DNA from 4 places in the Sphingobium sp. LMA1-1-1.1 genome. Region 2 is predicted to be linked to each of the others. Evidence: riboswitches for the same ligand, from Rfam matches in the RefSeq annotation. Region 2 holds a riboswitch; each other region holds the start of a gene.
The links. Region 2 has a riboswitch for cobalamin ahead of MRBLMA1_RS07255 (TonB-dependent receptor). Riboswitches for the same ligand answer to the same signal wherever they lie in the genome.
Positions count from the first base shown of each region.

Region 1: linked by a shared signal. The riboswitch ahead of MRBLMA1_RS08030 (cobalamin biosynthesis protein CobG) and the one ahead of MRBLMA1_RS07255 (TonB-dependent receptor) in region 2 are both predicted to bind cobalamin.
Region 3: linked by a shared signal. The riboswitch ahead of MRBLMA1_RS07910 (DUF1636 domain-containing protein) and the one ahead of MRBLMA1_RS07255 (TonB-dependent receptor) in region 2 are both predicted to bind cobalamin.
Region 4: linked by a shared signal. The riboswitch ahead of MRBLMA1_RS19500 (TonB-dependent receptor plug domain-containing protein) and the one ahead of MRBLMA1_RS07255 (TonB-dependent receptor) in region 2 are both predicted to bind cobalamin.

Region 1 is NZ_JBEGHS010000012.1:96,340-99,987, reverse strand. Features, by position in the region: gene cobN (cobaltochelatase subunit CobN) at 1-358, shown strand, start outside; gene cobO (cob(I)yrinic acid a,c-diamide adenosyltransferase) at 355-960, shown strand; gene bluB (5,6-dimethylbenzimidazole synthase) at 957-1,586, shown strand; cobalamin riboswitch at 1,659-1,878, shown strand; gene MRBLMA1_RS08030 (cobalamin biosynthesis protein CobG) at 2,049-3,113, shown strand; gene MRBLMA1_RS08025 (precorrin-8X methylmutase) at 3,113-3,648, shown strand, end outside.
Region 2 is NZ_JBEGHS010000007.1:8,991-12,638, reverse strand. Features, by position in the region: gene arsB (ACR3 family arsenite efflux transporter) at 1-747, shown strand, start outside; gene arsH (arsenical resistance protein ArsH) at 744-1,490, shown strand; cobalamin riboswitch at 1,745-1,986, shown strand; gene MRBLMA1_RS07255 (TonB-dependent receptor) at 2,164-3,648, shown strand, end outside.
Region 3 is NZ_JBEGHS010000012.1:69,029-72,676, forward strand. Features, by position in the region: gene MRBLMA1_RS07900 (acetyl-CoA C-acyltransferase) at 1-472, opposite strand, end outside; gene MRBLMA1_RS07905 (MgtC/SapB family protein) at 626-1,135, opposite strand; cobalamin riboswitch at 1,471-1,660, shown strand; gene MRBLMA1_RS07910 (DUF1636 domain-containing protein) at 1,853-2,260, shown strand; gene cobT (nicotinate-nucleotide--dimethylbenzimidazole phosphoribosyltransferase) at 2,257-3,273, shown strand; gene MRBLMA1_RS07920 (histidine phosphatase family protein) at 3,270-3,648, shown strand, end outside.
Region 4 is NZ_JBEGHS010000056.1:84,627-88,274, reverse strand. Features, by position in the region: gene MRBLMA1_RS19505 (ABC transporter substrate-binding protein) at 1-162, shown strand, start outside; gene MRBLMA1_RS19500 (TonB-dependent receptor plug domain-containing protein) at 167-1,987, opposite strand; cobalamin riboswitch at 2,157-2,370, opposite strand; gene MRBLMA1_RS19495 (threonine ammonia-lyase) at 2,454-3,437, shown strand; gene mobA (molybdenum cofactor guanylyltransferase) at 3,437-3,648, shown strand, end outside.

The DNA of each region.
Region 1 (3,648 bases), on a different contig from region 2:
CGTCCGCACGCTGGAGGATGAGATCGGCCGGGTCGTCCGCGCCCGCGTCACCAACCCCAAATGGATCGCCGGGATGATGCGTCACGGCTATAAGGGTGCGTTCGAAATCGCGGCCTCGGTCGACTATCTGTTCGCCTTCGCCGCCACGACCCATGCCGTCAAGGACCATCATTTCGACGCCGTCCATGCTGCCTTCATCGAGGATGAGACGGTCCGCGCCTTCATGGCGCAGGCCAATCCGGCAGCCCTGCGTGAAACCGCCGCCCGCCTCCACGAGGCGCTGGACCGCGCCCTTTGGAAACCCCGGTCGAACAGCGCCGCCATGCTTCTCTCCCAAATCAAGGATGCCTCGCAATGATCGAACGCACGCCCGAACAACATGCCGAAAAGATGAAGAAGAAACAGGCCGCCCATGACAGGATCATGGCCACCAAGACGCAGGAAAAGGGCCTGTTGATCGTCCACACCGGCAAGGGCAAGGGCAAGACGACCGCTGCCCTGGGCATGGTGGTCCGTGCCATTGGCCATGACAGGAAGGTGGGCGTCGTCCAGTTCGTCAAGGGGGCGATGACCACCGGGGAAAAACGGGTGTTCGACGCGTTTCCGGACAATGTCGAGTTCAAGCCGATGGGCGAAGGCTTCACCTGGAATACGCAGGACCGGACCCGGGACATTGCCCTGGCGCGCGAAGCGTGGGATGAGGTGAAACGCATGATCGCCGATCCGGCCTATGACATGGTCCTTGCCGATGAACTCAACATCGTCCTGCGTTATGACTACCTGCCCGTGGAAGAGGTTCTGGAAGCCGTGACCGCCAGAAGCCCGATGAAACATGTGCTCATCACCGGCCGCAACGCGCCCGAAGCGCTGATCGACGCGGCCGATCTCGTCACGGAAATGACGCTTGTCAAACATCCCTTCCGCAGCGGCGTGAAGGCCCAGCCGGGAATCGAATTCTGACACACACCGCCTTCGACATCGCCTCCTTCGAGGATCTGGTCCACCTGCGCCGCGACGTTCGCCATTTTTTGACCGACCCGCTGGACGAAAGCGAGGTGGAAAGGCTCCTCGCCCTTGCGCACAGCGCCCCGTCCGTGGGGCTGTCGCAGCCCTGGCGGTTCGTCCGGATCGAAACGCCGGGGCTGCGCCAGGATCTCGCCGTCCATGTCGATGCCCAGATTGCCCGGGCAGGCAAGATCTATGACGGGGAGGAGGACCGGCTTTACCGCAGCCTCAAATTGCACGGGCTGCGCGAAGCGCCCGTGCTGTTCGCCGTCTATTGCGACGAAGGCACTGAAACAGGGCACAGGCTGGGCGCAATCACTATGCCGGAGGCGCGACGCTACAGTTGCGTGATGGCCATCCACACATTGTGGCTTGCCGCCCGCACGCGCGGCATTGGGCTGGGCTGGGTGTCGATACTGGATCCCGCGACGGTGGATGCGATGCTTGCCATTCCCGGCAACTGGCGCTGCCTCGGGCTGATATGCCTGGGCTATCCTGTAAGCGAAGAGGCGACGCCGGAACTGGAAAGACGGGGCTGGGAACATCGCACCAACTGGCATTCCGCGATCGTCACGCGCTGACGATTGCCGCTGAACGGCTCTTTCCTTTCCCGTCCTCCCCGCCTATGAGGCGTTGCTGGAACGGGTTCCGCCCGCTCCATCGATCGCGTCGGTGCCCCGCGAGGGGCTTAAATGGGAACGCGGTGCGGGAGGATACTCCCTAATCCGCGGCTGTCCCTGCAACTGTAAGCGGCGAGCAAGGCAAGGACGGCCCCCCCATCCGGGGTGGCCAGCCACTGGAGCAATCCGGGAAGGCCCGTGCCAAGGCGACGACCCGCAAGCCAGGATACCTGCCGAACGCAAAGGTCGCTCTAGCCATGGTCCAGGGGATGGTCACGGCTCGGTTCTCCGCACGGGCGACGAATGCGGCTGGGGGACATCCTCCGGTCGTCGTTGCGACGTGGGAGGTGAAGTTCGTTGCCAGACGCGCAAAGCGCATCGTCCGCCGCCGTTCGCGGCTGGTGTCCATCGGCATGGCGTCCGATGACGGCAGGCGACGGGTTGCTGGTACGGGTGCGCCCGCGCCTGGGCCGCCTCACCGTGCCGCAGGCCATCGGACTTGCAAAAGCGGCCCGTTCGCACGGCAACGGCCTGATCGACCTTACCAACCGCGCCGCGCTCCAGCTTCGCGGCGTGACGGAGCAAAGCCATGCTCCACTGCTCCGGCAACTCATCGCTCTTGGTCTCGTCGATCCCGATCCCGGCCGTGAGGCTCGCGGCAATGTCCTGCTCACGCCAGATTCCTCGCCAGGGGACGACACGGAAAACATCGCCCTCAGCCTGATCGAGCATCTTGATGAAATGCCCGAACTTCCCCCCAAGATCGGGATCGCTATCGACGCCGGCCCGGCGCCCTGCCTTGCGGCTGTTCCTGCTGACTTCCGCTTCGAACGCAGCGCAACGGGCGTGCTGCTGCTGAGGATGGACGGACGGATGCTCGGTTCCCCGACCAGGGGCGAAAACGCGGCTCGCGACCTGAGCGCCCTTCTCCACTGGTTTCTGGCCACGGGCGGGGCAGCATCTGGCCGCGCAGCCCGGCACAGGGCGCCTCTGCCAACCGTTGCGGATGTCGCGCCCGCGCCGTCCCGCCCGCCTTCCCAAGCGCTGGCGGCGGCAGCCGGCTCGTTTCACGGCATTCCCTTCGGCCAGTTCCATGCCGACAGCCTCATCGCGCTGGCGGAAAAAGGGAATGTCTGCGCCGTGCGCATCACCCCCTGGCGCGGCCTGATCCTCGAAGGGGCCAAGGAGGATGCCGACAACGTCTCCATTGACCGGCTGCTCGGGATGGATGCCTGCCCTGGCGCACCTGCATGCCCGCAGGCAAGCGTTGCGACCCGCAGCCTCGCCTCCCGGCTCGCACCGCTGGTCAATGGCTCCCTGCATGTGTCGGGCTGCGCCAAGGGCTGTGCCCGACAGGCGCCTGCCGACCTTGTTCTCACCGGCAGGCAGGGCCGCTTCGACCTGTCCCGCAACGGCCCCGCCGGATCATCGCCGGAGTTGACCGGCATGACCGCCGACCAAGTCCTCGCCCATTTTGGAAGGCCCTGATGCCCCAAAACTATGAAACCGATGGCGCCGCCATCTACCGGCAGTCCTTTCGCATCATCCGCACCGAGGCTGATCTCGGCCGCTTCTCGCCTGAGGAGGAGCGCATCGCCGTGCGCATGATCCATGCGGCGGGACTGGTCGAACTTGCGTCCCGGATCCGCTTTTCTCCCTCCTTCGCAGAAGCTGCCATCGCCGCTCTTCAGGCCGGCGCCCCGATCCTCTGCGACGCGCGTATGGTGTCCGAAGGGATCACTGCAAAGCGCCTGCCGGCCGCCAATCCGATCCTCTGCACGCTGAACGATCCGCAAGTGCCCGCGCTGGCGGAGCGCATGTCCAACACCCGCTCTGCCGCCGCGCTTGAATTCTGGCGGCCTTATCTGGCAGGCGCGCTTGTTGCGATCGGCAATGCGCCGACGGCTCTGTTCCATCTGCTCGACATGCTGGAGGATCCCGCCTGTCCTCGCCCGGCCGCGATCATCGGCTGTCCCGTCGGCTTCGTCGGAGCGGCGGAATCGAAGGAGGCGCTCTGGCACGC
Region 2 (3,648 bases):
ACGTTCTTCCTCCGCTATTTGTTCGTCCCGATACTGCCGGCAGGCGCATCCTCGTCCTATATTGCGGGCCTGATCCTGCTGGCCGCAGCGCCATGCACGGCCATGGTCTTCGTCTGGTCGAACCTTGTCGACGGTGAGCCGAACTACACATTGAGCCAGGTGGCACTGAACGACTTGATCATGATCTTTGCCTTCGCACCGCTCGTCGGCCTGCTGTTGGGCGTGGCATCAATCACCGTGCCGTGGAACACACTGGCGCTGTCGGTGGGGCTCTACATCGTCGTCCCGGTTATCATCTCCCAACTGCTCCGCCGAGCGCTTCTTCGCGGCGGCGAGAAGGGACTTCAGCATTTCCTGTCCGCCATCAGCCCGATCAGCCTTGCCAGCCTGCTGCTGACGCTGGTGCTGCTGTTCGGCTTCCAGGGTGAGCAGATCATCCGGCAACCGCTGGTGATCGCGCTGATTGCCGTGCCGATCCTGTTTCAGGTCTATCTCAACGCCGGCATCGCCTACTGGCTCAGCCGCCGTTTCGGCGTGGCGTGGTGCGTCGCCGGCCCTTCGGCGCTGATCGGCGCCTCCAATTTCTTCGAACTGGCAGTGGCCGCCGCCATCAGCCTCTTTGGGCTCACCTCCGGCGCCGCGCTGGCAACGGTCGTAGGCGTGCTGGTGGAAGTGCCGGTGATGCTGTCCATTGTCGCCTTGGTGAAGCGAACCCGTCCCTGGTATGAGAAAGCCATTGCCGCATGAGATTGCGTGAACTCACCGCCCCCGATCATCTGCCTGCCTTGGACAAGGCCTTTGCGCTGGCTCGTCCCGCCACTGGCCTCGGACCGGACCAACCGCCTCCGCGCTTTCTACTGCTCTACGGCTCGCTGCGAGAGCGCTCCTTCTCTCGCCTCGCCGTGGAAGAGGCCGCCCGCCTGCTGCAATATTTCGGTGCTGAGACGCGGATCTTCGATCCCAGCGACCTGCCGCTGCCAGATCAGGTGGCGGAAGACGATCACCCTGCGGTGCATGAATTGCGCGAGCATGCGCTGTGGTCGGAAGGCATGGTCTGGTGCAGCCCGGAGCGGCACGGCCAGATCAGCGGCATCATGAAGACGCAGATCGACCACCTGCCGCTCCAGATTCGCGGGATGCGGCCGACGCAAGGGCGGACGCTTGCAGTCATGCAGGTGTCCGGCGGCTCCCAATCGTTCAATGCCGTCAACACGCTGCGCCTGCTGGGTCGCTGGATGCGGATGTTCACGATCCCCAACCAATCGTCGGTGGCGATGGCTTACAAGGAGTTCGACCAAGACGGCCGGATGCGGGCGTCGAGCTACTACGAGCGCATCGTCGATGTGATGGAGGAATTGGTCCGCTTTACGGTACTTATGCGACCGCATGCGGCGCAACTTGTGGATCGCTATTCCGAGCGCAAGGAAGCCGGAATTTCGGTTGATGCCGAGTCTGACCATTCGGCAGTCGCGATAGCGCCGCAATCTTGATTGACGGCTAGCAGCCCGGCACGGCGAAAATCAGGATCAGCAACCATGGCATCCGGCTGTACGACGGACTCAGCCGGGTTCTGGCCCATGCTCGCGATATCCCGTGTCCTGTTGTCGCTGGTTAAGCGCCTGGTTCTCATGCGGATATCGGCCATCTCGCCTTGGCTCGGTCTCGCGGCGGCGTGAGATTAGGCTCTTGCGGAGCATTGACCCTCCCGCTAACGCACCTCTGCCCGGGACGACGGCTTCGTCGTCCCGGGCATGATCGCGCCGGTGCCTCGAAAGAGGCTTAAAAGGGAACGCGGTGAGGATGGCTCCGGCCATCCAAATCCGGGGCTGTCCCTGCAACTGTAAGCGGCGAGCGCGATGCATATCGCTTCCTCCAGTGTGAGGAGGCAGCCACTGGACCGGACGCTAAATCCTGCGAGGTCTGGGAAGGCCGTGCATCAAGCTATGACCCGCGAGCCAGGAGACCTGCCAGCGTCTGGTCGCTCTTGCCCGGTCCAGGGGATGGCCAAGGCACGGTATCTTTCCGTTTGAGCGACGAACGGGCGGTGGAGACCGCATCGGTTCGCGTGGCGGTCGCTCTATGGCGTCCGGCTGCTGACGTGCGCCGACCGTCGCTGGCGGCACGTCTCCACCCGAATGTCGCGTGACGCCGGGAAGACATGCAATGGAATGGAAAAATGTAGGATTTTGGCTGGCCACCGGGCTGGCCGCCACCACGACGCAGCAGGCCGCCGCGGAAACCGCCGCGGATAGCTCAGCCGAAATCATCGTGTCGGGCGTTCGGCCGGGAGCATTGCTCCAGGAGACGGAAACCGGATCGCGCCTGGGGCTGACCGCGCTCGAAACGCCAGCCAGCGTCGCGCAGATTGATGGCGACGCGATCCGCGCTCGCGGCGATCTGGACATAATGTCGGCCGTAACCCGTGCACCGGGCGTCACCACCTCCGCCAATCCGGGCAATGGCGGCACAGCCCTGTCGCTGCGCGGCTTTTCCGGTCAGGGTTCAGTGCTGCAACTGGTTGATGGCGTCCGGCTGTTCCCGGTTGCGGGCACGATCACCTTCCCCACCGACCCGTGGAATGTCGAGCGGATCGAATTGCTGAACGGCCCCGCCTCCGTGCTCTACGGACAGGGCGCGCTGGGCGGCGCGGTGAACATCATCACCAGATCCCCCAATGCCGAACGCACCGAATTTGACGCGGAAGCAGGATATGGCTCGCAGGATAGCTGGCGCGCAGCAGCAGGTGTCGGTGGACCGCTGGGCGAGATGCTCTCCTACCGGATCGACGCCAGCTACCGGGCGTCGGACGGGTATGTCGACCGTGGCCATTCCAAGAGCCTCGCGCTCTCGGGCGCGCTGCGCTTCCGGCCAAGCGACAGCTTCACGCTCACCCTGCGCAACGACTATGGCAATCAGCGGCCGATGGAATATTTCGGCACGCCGCTGATCGACGGGGCGTTGGTGAAGGACAACCAGCGGCGCAACTATAATGTCGCCGACGCCAGCCTGCACTATCGCGACAATCGGACCACGCTGACCGCCGACTGGACGGTGGCCGACGGCATCACCCTCTCCAACGCCGCCTATCGCCTTACCAGCAAGCGTCTGTTCAAAAATCTGGAAAGCTATTTCTACAATGACGACACCGGCCTGATCAACCGAATGGACAATCTGGGCATCTTCCATGACCAGACCCAATATGGCGATCAGGCGACCATCCGCATCAGCAAGCCGATTGCGGGCCTGAAAAACGATCTGGTCGTCGGCTTCGACGCCAATCTCATCAAGCTCACTTATTCCAATGATTTCGGATCGGACCCACAGGAGGATGCTGTCGATCCCTTCGACTTCGATCCGGGCCTGTTCTACGACACGCAGGGCATCGCGCCCCGCTATCGCACGCGGACCAACGAATATAGCGTCTTTGCCGAAGACCGCCTGGCTCTGACCGATCAGCTTTCGGTGGTCGCAGGCATCCGGCACGAGCGGGACAAGGTGCAACGCTGGAACATCGTCTATAACCCGGACGGCAGCATCAGCGAGGTCAATGCCTTTCCCAATGGCGCGACCAATCGGAAATTCCGCAATACCACTTGGCGGATCGGCGGCGTCTATCAGCCGACCTCCAACATCTCGCTCTATGGGCAA
Region 3 (3,648 bases), on a different contig from region 2:
GCTTGCCGCGGTCATAGGCGTCCTCCAGCCCGTCCATCATCATCGTGTCGATGATCCGGTCATGGCCGATGCGCGCGCCGGAGCGATGCTTGGACAGGGCATAGGGTGCATTGGTCATGCTCTCCATGCCGCCCGCAATGACGATATCGACGGTTCCCGCGCTCAGCGCTTCTGCGGCCATGATCGCCGCCTGCATGCCGGAACCGCACATCTTGTTGACGGTGGTCGCTTCGACGGACTGTGGGAGACCTGCGCCAAGCGCCGCCTGTCTGGCGGGCGCCTGCCCAAGCGCGGCGGGCAGGACGCAGCCCATATAGATGCGGTCAATGGCTTCCGGCGCGGCACCCGAACGCTCGACCGCCGCCTTTACCGCCACGGCGCCCAGTTCCGGCGCGGAAACGCCGGAAAGCGCGCCTTGAAAGCCACCCATCGGGGTGCGGGCATAGCCGGCGATGATGATATCCTTGCTCATTGCTCTTTCCTCAAGCGGTTCGGGAGCGAACCCTGCACCATATCATGGCGCGAATCGCAACAAGGGTTTCCGCCCGCGTCGCTCGCCTCTTCTCCTATCGCGACCATGCGCGCAACGGAGGTGTCGCTGAAGGCGGCGATGCGGTGGGGCCCTTCAGCCGTTACGCTTGGGGACCGTCGACCCCCGACGATTGGGCATGGTGACGGAACCGCTTTCCGGGTCGTCCGCCTTCTTCTCGCGCCGACCCATGCGCTTTTCGATCAGGAGGAGCAGGGACAGCAGGACCAGCGCGATCAGCGATCCTGCAAGCACGAGCACATATTGGCCGGCTCCTGCCGTGATCCCGACGGCTGCCGCCATCCACAGGCTGGCGGCCGTCGTCATGTTGCGCACATCGCCGCCGCGCACGAAGATGAGGCCACCTGCAATGAAGCCGATTGCCTGGGCAAGACCCTGAACGACGCGGATCGGATCGCTGTCCTGATGGGCTTCCGCCAGTTCCAGTGCTGACAAAGTCAGCATCGCCGAACTCAGCGACACCAGTCCATGGGTACGCAGGCCCGCATCATGACCGTGACATTCCCGCTCAAATCCCAGCGCAAGGCCCAGCAGGGTTGCGAGCAAAAGGCGGATGAGCGTGGTACCGAAATCATTGGCCAACATGGCCATAATACACGCGAAGGAAACTTGCCGTTCCATCCATGGCGACGAATTCGACAAGCCGCGTTCGCTATGGGATGTTAACGGTCGTCGCTGTCGGAAGAAACATGTGCAATCAGGCCGTTGACCCGCATTTCATTTTCAGCGGTGCATGCGAACAACTGACAGAACCAATCCATCCATCGCGTCAGAATCGCCATGGTTCCTCTCCCTCATTACGTGCGATGATAGCAGTTCGGGCGAGTGAAGAGAAGTGTAACCATCGCAAATCGGCGCACCGCTGCGGGTCGGTGAATTCTTCGCCTTTTACGACCTTGCGATCGGGCGAATGCAGTCTTATCAGCGCCAGTGCGACAGGTTCCCCGTCAGGGGATGAAAAGGGAAGTCGGGTGGAACGCCCGCGCTGCCCCTGCAACTGTAAGCGGCGAGCGATCCAGCCATCGCGCCATTGGAACCAAAGGTTTCGAGAAGGCGGCCGGAAAGCGTCGACCCGTGAGCCAGGAGACCTGCCTGACGCGGTCGTTCTTCGGCCGGACAGGGTGTGCCGGACGAACGGGGATATCCTCGCCGAGCGACAGTCATCGCCTTGCCGGCGCGGCCGTGCAGGGGAGTCCTGTCGCCTGCCCGATGCCGGCCAGTCCTCTCCCGCGCGGTTCCCGACAGGGCATATGCCGTCGGGGCTGGAGGATATGATATGACTTTTTTGCGGGACCATCGCTGATGTTGCGGCCTGTGGGGCCTGGGGCTTCGGTGGTCGTTTGTTCGACCTGCCGCCTTTCGGCGGAACAACGGGAGGATGCGGCGGGGCGGCGGGGCGGCGCCTTGCTGGCGCAGGCGATGCAGAAGATACGCGACGGCGATTCCGCCTATGCGGGCATCGCCGTGCAGGACATGCCCTGCCTCTTCGCTTGTCAGCGCCACTGCACGGTGCATGTGCGCGGGACCGGCAAGGTCGGCTATGTGCTGGGCGATTTCACTCCGGATGAGGACGCCGCGCGCGCGATCCTCGATTATGCCGTGCGCCATGCCGAAAGCGAAGAGGGCGTGGTGCGCTATGCCGAATGGCCGCAGGGCGTTAAGGGGCATTTCATCGTCCGGACGCCGCCCGAAGGTTTTGTCTGCTCATGATCCGGTTCAGCGACAGCATGGCCTTTGCCGTGGCGCTGAAGGATTTGCCGGCTCCGGATGCAGAGTTCATCGATGCCGCAGCGGCGCGGCAGGCCATATTGACGAAGCCCGCCGGTTCCTTGGGGCGACTGGAGGAAATCGCCCTGTTCATGGCTGGCTGGCAGGGCCGGGAGCGGCCTGTGGCGGAGCGCCTCCGCGCCGCGATCTTCGCGGGCAATCATGGCGTGGTCGCGCGGGGGGTCAGCGCCTATCCCGCCGAGGTGACCGCGCAGATGGTGGCGAATTTCCGTCATGGCGGAGCGGCAATCAATGCGCTGGCCCAGGCCTGTGGGGCGGAACTAACCGTGGTCGCGATCGATCTGGACAGGCCTACGGGCGACATCTGTGTCGAGGCCGCCATGAGCGAGGCCGATTGCCTGGCCGCGATCAATGCGGGCGCGGCGGTGGTGGAAGCGGGGCTGGACCTGCTGCTGCTGGGCGAAATGGGCATTGCCAACAGCACGCCGGCCGCGGCGCTCTGCGCCCAGGCATTCGGCGGTCCGGCGGGTCATTGGATCGGGCGCGGCACGGGCGTGGACGGCGAGGGATTGATACGCAAGGCCGATGCGGTGGAGCGGGCACTCGCCGTGCATGGAGGGCAGTGCATCAATGCGTTCGAAACCCTGCGGCGACTGGGCGGGCGAGAGATCGCGGCGCTGGCCGGAGCGGTGTTGGCGGCGCGAATGCGGCGCGTTCCCGTGATGCTGGACGGGTTTATCGGTTGCGCGGCGGTCGCGCCGCTGGCGAAGGATAATCCGGCGATCACCGGCCACTGCCTGGCGGCCCATCTGTCGGCGGAGACAGGGCATCAGCGACTCCTGGCTGCGCTGGCCTTGGAACCTTTTCTGCGGCTCGACATGCGGCTGGGCGAGGGAAGCGGTGCGGCGGTCGCGGCGCAGATCGTCCGCTCCGCCCTTGCCGCGCATCGGGACATGGCGAGCTTTGCCGAAGCGGCGGTGGCCAGCGCCCTGTGAGCGCCTTTTCCCTCCATCTGATGCGGCATGGCGCGCCGCAGCTTGCCGGGCGTCTGCTCGGTCATCTGGACGCACCGCCGGAAACGGAGGGCATCGCCCTCTGCGTCGAGCGGGCGCGGGGGCTGGATTTCGCCCGGCTGGTGACATCGGACCTCGCCAGAGCGCGAGTGCCGGGCGCCGTCATCGCGGCGGAGCGCGGAATCGAACACCGGGTGGATGCGCGCTGGCGGGAGTTGAATTTCGGGGATTGGGAGGGGACGGACCCCACGAGCCTTCCGGCGGACGACCTGGCGCGATTTTGGGATGATCCGGATCGATTTCCGCCGCCGGGTGGGGAAAGCTGGACTGGCCTCTGCACCCGGATCGGCGAGGCGC
Region 4 (3,648 bases), on a different contig from region 2:
CACCATCCGATATTGCGCGCCATTCCGCGCATCCGCGTGCCGCAGGCGTGGACGGTGTGCGGCGGCCCCGCCTATGTCGACGCCGCGAGGAGCATCACGGCGCAGCTTGACGGCGCAGCGCGCAGGGGCGCGGCGCAGATCAACGCCGCGCCGCGCCCATAAGCCGTCAGAAGCGCACACGCACGCCGCCAAAGGCCGATCGCCCATAGGTGCCATAGCCATAGACCGTGGCGTATTTCGCATCGGTGACATTGTCGATGCGGCCATAGATTTCCAGCTTCTCCATGATCGGGAAAGACGCCCGGATGTTCGCTATCGCATAGCCGTCCAGCCGTACCAGATTGGTCGCGTCGTTGAAGCTGTCGCCCACCATCGTCACGGTGGCGCCGGTCGACAGGCCGAAGGGCCAGACATAATCCGCTGAAACGCTGACCGCGTCGGGGGCGCGGCGGGGCAGCCGGGCGCCGCTACTGCGGTCGCGCGCATCGACATGGCTGTAGGCGGCCGTGACGGTCAGCGCATCGACCGGCCTCAGCGTCAGCATCGCCTCCACCCCCTTGGCGCGGGTGCGGTCGAGATTATTATACCCGCCATAGAGGCCGATCGAATAATCATAGTTGATCTGGTTTCTGGTATCGCGGCGGAACGCCGTGACGGAGAGGATCGCCCGGTCGCCGTCGAGCCTCTGGTCAAAACCGATATCGTAGCTTTTCGACCGCTCGGGACGCAGGCCGGCATTGCCGACATCGGCGCCGTAAAGCTGGTAGAGCGACGGCGCCTTGAACCCCTCGCCATAGCTCATGCGGATATTGGTCGCGCCGGCATTGGGCGTGTAATTGGCGTTGGCGCCGAAGGTCGTCGCGCCGCCGAACTGGCTGTGATCGTCATGCCGCACGCCGCCGGTCAGCGACAGGCCGGCAAGGGGCTTGACGACGGCCAGCGCATAGACGCTGTCGATATCGGCCTTGTGGCGTTCGGTGGAACCGAAGCCGGAAAAATCATAGTCGGGCCGCTCATGTTCATAGCCGAAGACCAGCTTCGCCTGATCGACCGGCTGGTAGACCCCTTCATATTCGAAGCGCAAATTGGTGCCGGAATAGGCATAAGGCCCGAAAGCGGACGTATAGTCGCGGTCGATGCGGAACCAAGTGACGGCCGCCCGATTGGTGAGCCTGCCGTCGAGCAACGCAAGGTTGAGGCCCGCATAGCCGACATATTGATCCGATTTCGAGGAGTCCGTGGTGCTGTCCACCACGCCATTGTCGGTATCCAGGTCGGCATGGATATAATAGCCGCGCAGGTCGAGGTTGAGGGTATCGGTGAAGGACAGCTTCAGCCTGGCATTGGCGGCGATATTCTCATAGCCGTCCTTTTCGGTGCCGCTGGCGGCGGAGGAAATGCCGTCGGTGTTGAAATAGGCGATGCCGACGCCGCCCGACGCGATGCCGCTGCCGCTGCCGCCCGAAACGTCCGCCTTCGCGTTCAGCGTATTGCTGTAGCCGTAATCGACGGAGGCATTGCCGGCAAAGCCGGTGCCGGGCGTTCCGGTCATGACGTTGACCACGCCGCCGATCGCCTGGCTGCCGTAGACGATCGAGTTGGAGCCGCGCAAAATCTCGATCCGCTGGATATTGCCGGTCAGCAGATTGCCGAAATCGTACATGTCGCCGATGCCGCTGGGGTCGTTGACCTTGACCCCGTCGATCAGCACCAGCGTCTGCGTCGTTTCCGCGCCGCGCAACGAAACCCCGGTCACGCCGCCCAGGCTGCCGCTGCGGTTGAAGCGCACGCCCGGCGTGGTGGCCAGCAGGTCGACCACGCTGACGCTCTGGCGGGTGCGGATGGTGTCGGCGTCGATCACGGTGACGGCCTGGCCGACCTCGTCGCGCGGCTGTTCGATGCCCAGCGCGGTGACGATGATCTCATCCTCCGCCAGCGCAGGTGCGGCCGCGAGCAAGGCGGCGATGGAAACGGAAATCCTCAACATGTCTGTCTTCCCCCTGAGCGCGATGCAACATGGCTCAGGGCGTCCGCTCATGCGGCCGGACAGGGGAAAATGGCTGGCGCCCGCGCCCTCCCCCACACCGATGCGGCCCCGCGCCGCTTCGTCGCTCAGACGGAGAACACCGTGCCGTGGCCATACCCTGGACCAAGGCAAGAGCGACCATGCGTCGGCAGGTCTCCTGGCTCGCGGGTCAATGCGGCGATGCACGCCTTCCCGGACTTGCGTCCAGTGGCCGGCCCTGGGGGCCGAAGTGCATCGCGCTCACCGCTTACAGTTGCAGGGACAGCCGCGGATTGGGACGGCTTCCCGTCCGCACCGCATTCCCGTTTTCAGCCCTTCCGGGCACCGGCGCGATCTTCCTTGCGCGCAGGGGCTTTGCCCTGCCCGCGCCGGGCGCCATAAGGGAAAGCGGCGGCCATGCCAAGGGGCAGCCGCAGAAGGAGATTGCATGTCGTTCGCCATCAACGCCGCCGATGTCGAGGATGCGGCGCGGGTCATCGCCCCCGCCGCCATCCGCACCCCCCTGCTGGAAAATGCGGCGCTCAACGCCCGCTGCGGCCGGCGGGTGCTGGTGAAGTTCGAGGGCGCGCAGCACAGCGGATCGTTCAAGTTCCGCGGTGCCTACAACCGGCTGGCCCGGCTGGACGCCGGGGAGCGAAAGGCAGGCGTCGTCGCCTGGTCATCGGGCAATCACGCGCAGGGCGTCGCCTTTGCGGCGCGCTTGCTGGGGATCGCGGCGACGATCGTGATGCCGGCCGACGCGCCCGCGATCAAGACGGCGAACACGCGGGCGCTGGGCGCCGAAGTCGTTGCCTATGACCGCTTCACCGATAACCGGGAGGAGATCGCCACGCGGCTGGCGACCGAGAGGGGCGCGGTGCTGGTGCCGTCCTTCGACGATCCCTTCATCATGGCGGGCCAGGGCACGATCGGGCTGGAGATCATGGAGCAGGCCGCCGAAGCTGGCGCGAAGATCGGCCAGATCCTGGTCAATTGCGGCGGCGGCGGCATGGTGTCGGGGATCGCGACGGCGGTGAAGGCGCGCATGCCCGAGGTCAACATCCATGCGGTGGAACCGGAAGCGTTCGACGATACGGCGCGGTCCCTGGCCAGCGGCAAGCGGGAAAGCGTGTCGCCCGATGCGCGGTCGATCTGCGACGCGCTGCTGTCTCCGACGCCGGGAGCGCTGACCTTTCCCATCAACCAGGCGCTGTTGTCCGGGGGCCTGGCGGTGAGCGACGATCAGGTGCGCGACGCGATGCGCTTTGCCTTTTCCGTGCTCAAGCTGGTGGTCGAGCCGGGCGGAGCCGCATCGCTGGCGGCCATGCTGGCCGGAATTGCTCCGCCTGCCGAAGGGGCCGGCGTCGTGGTGATTTCAGGCAGCAATGTCGATCCCGACAGCTATGCCCGGATCATAGGCGGCGGCGCATGATGCGGCTGATGGGGGCGGTGCTGGCTGGCGGGCGGTCCAGCCGGTTCGGCAGCGACAAGGCGCAGGCGATGCTGGAGGGGCGCACCCTGCTGGACCATGCGGTCGAGGCTCTCGGCCGCCATGTCGAAACCGTCGTGGTATGCGGCCGGCAGGTGGAGGGCATGATCGGGCTGGCGGATCGGCCCGCCGCGGACATGGGGCCGTTGGGCGG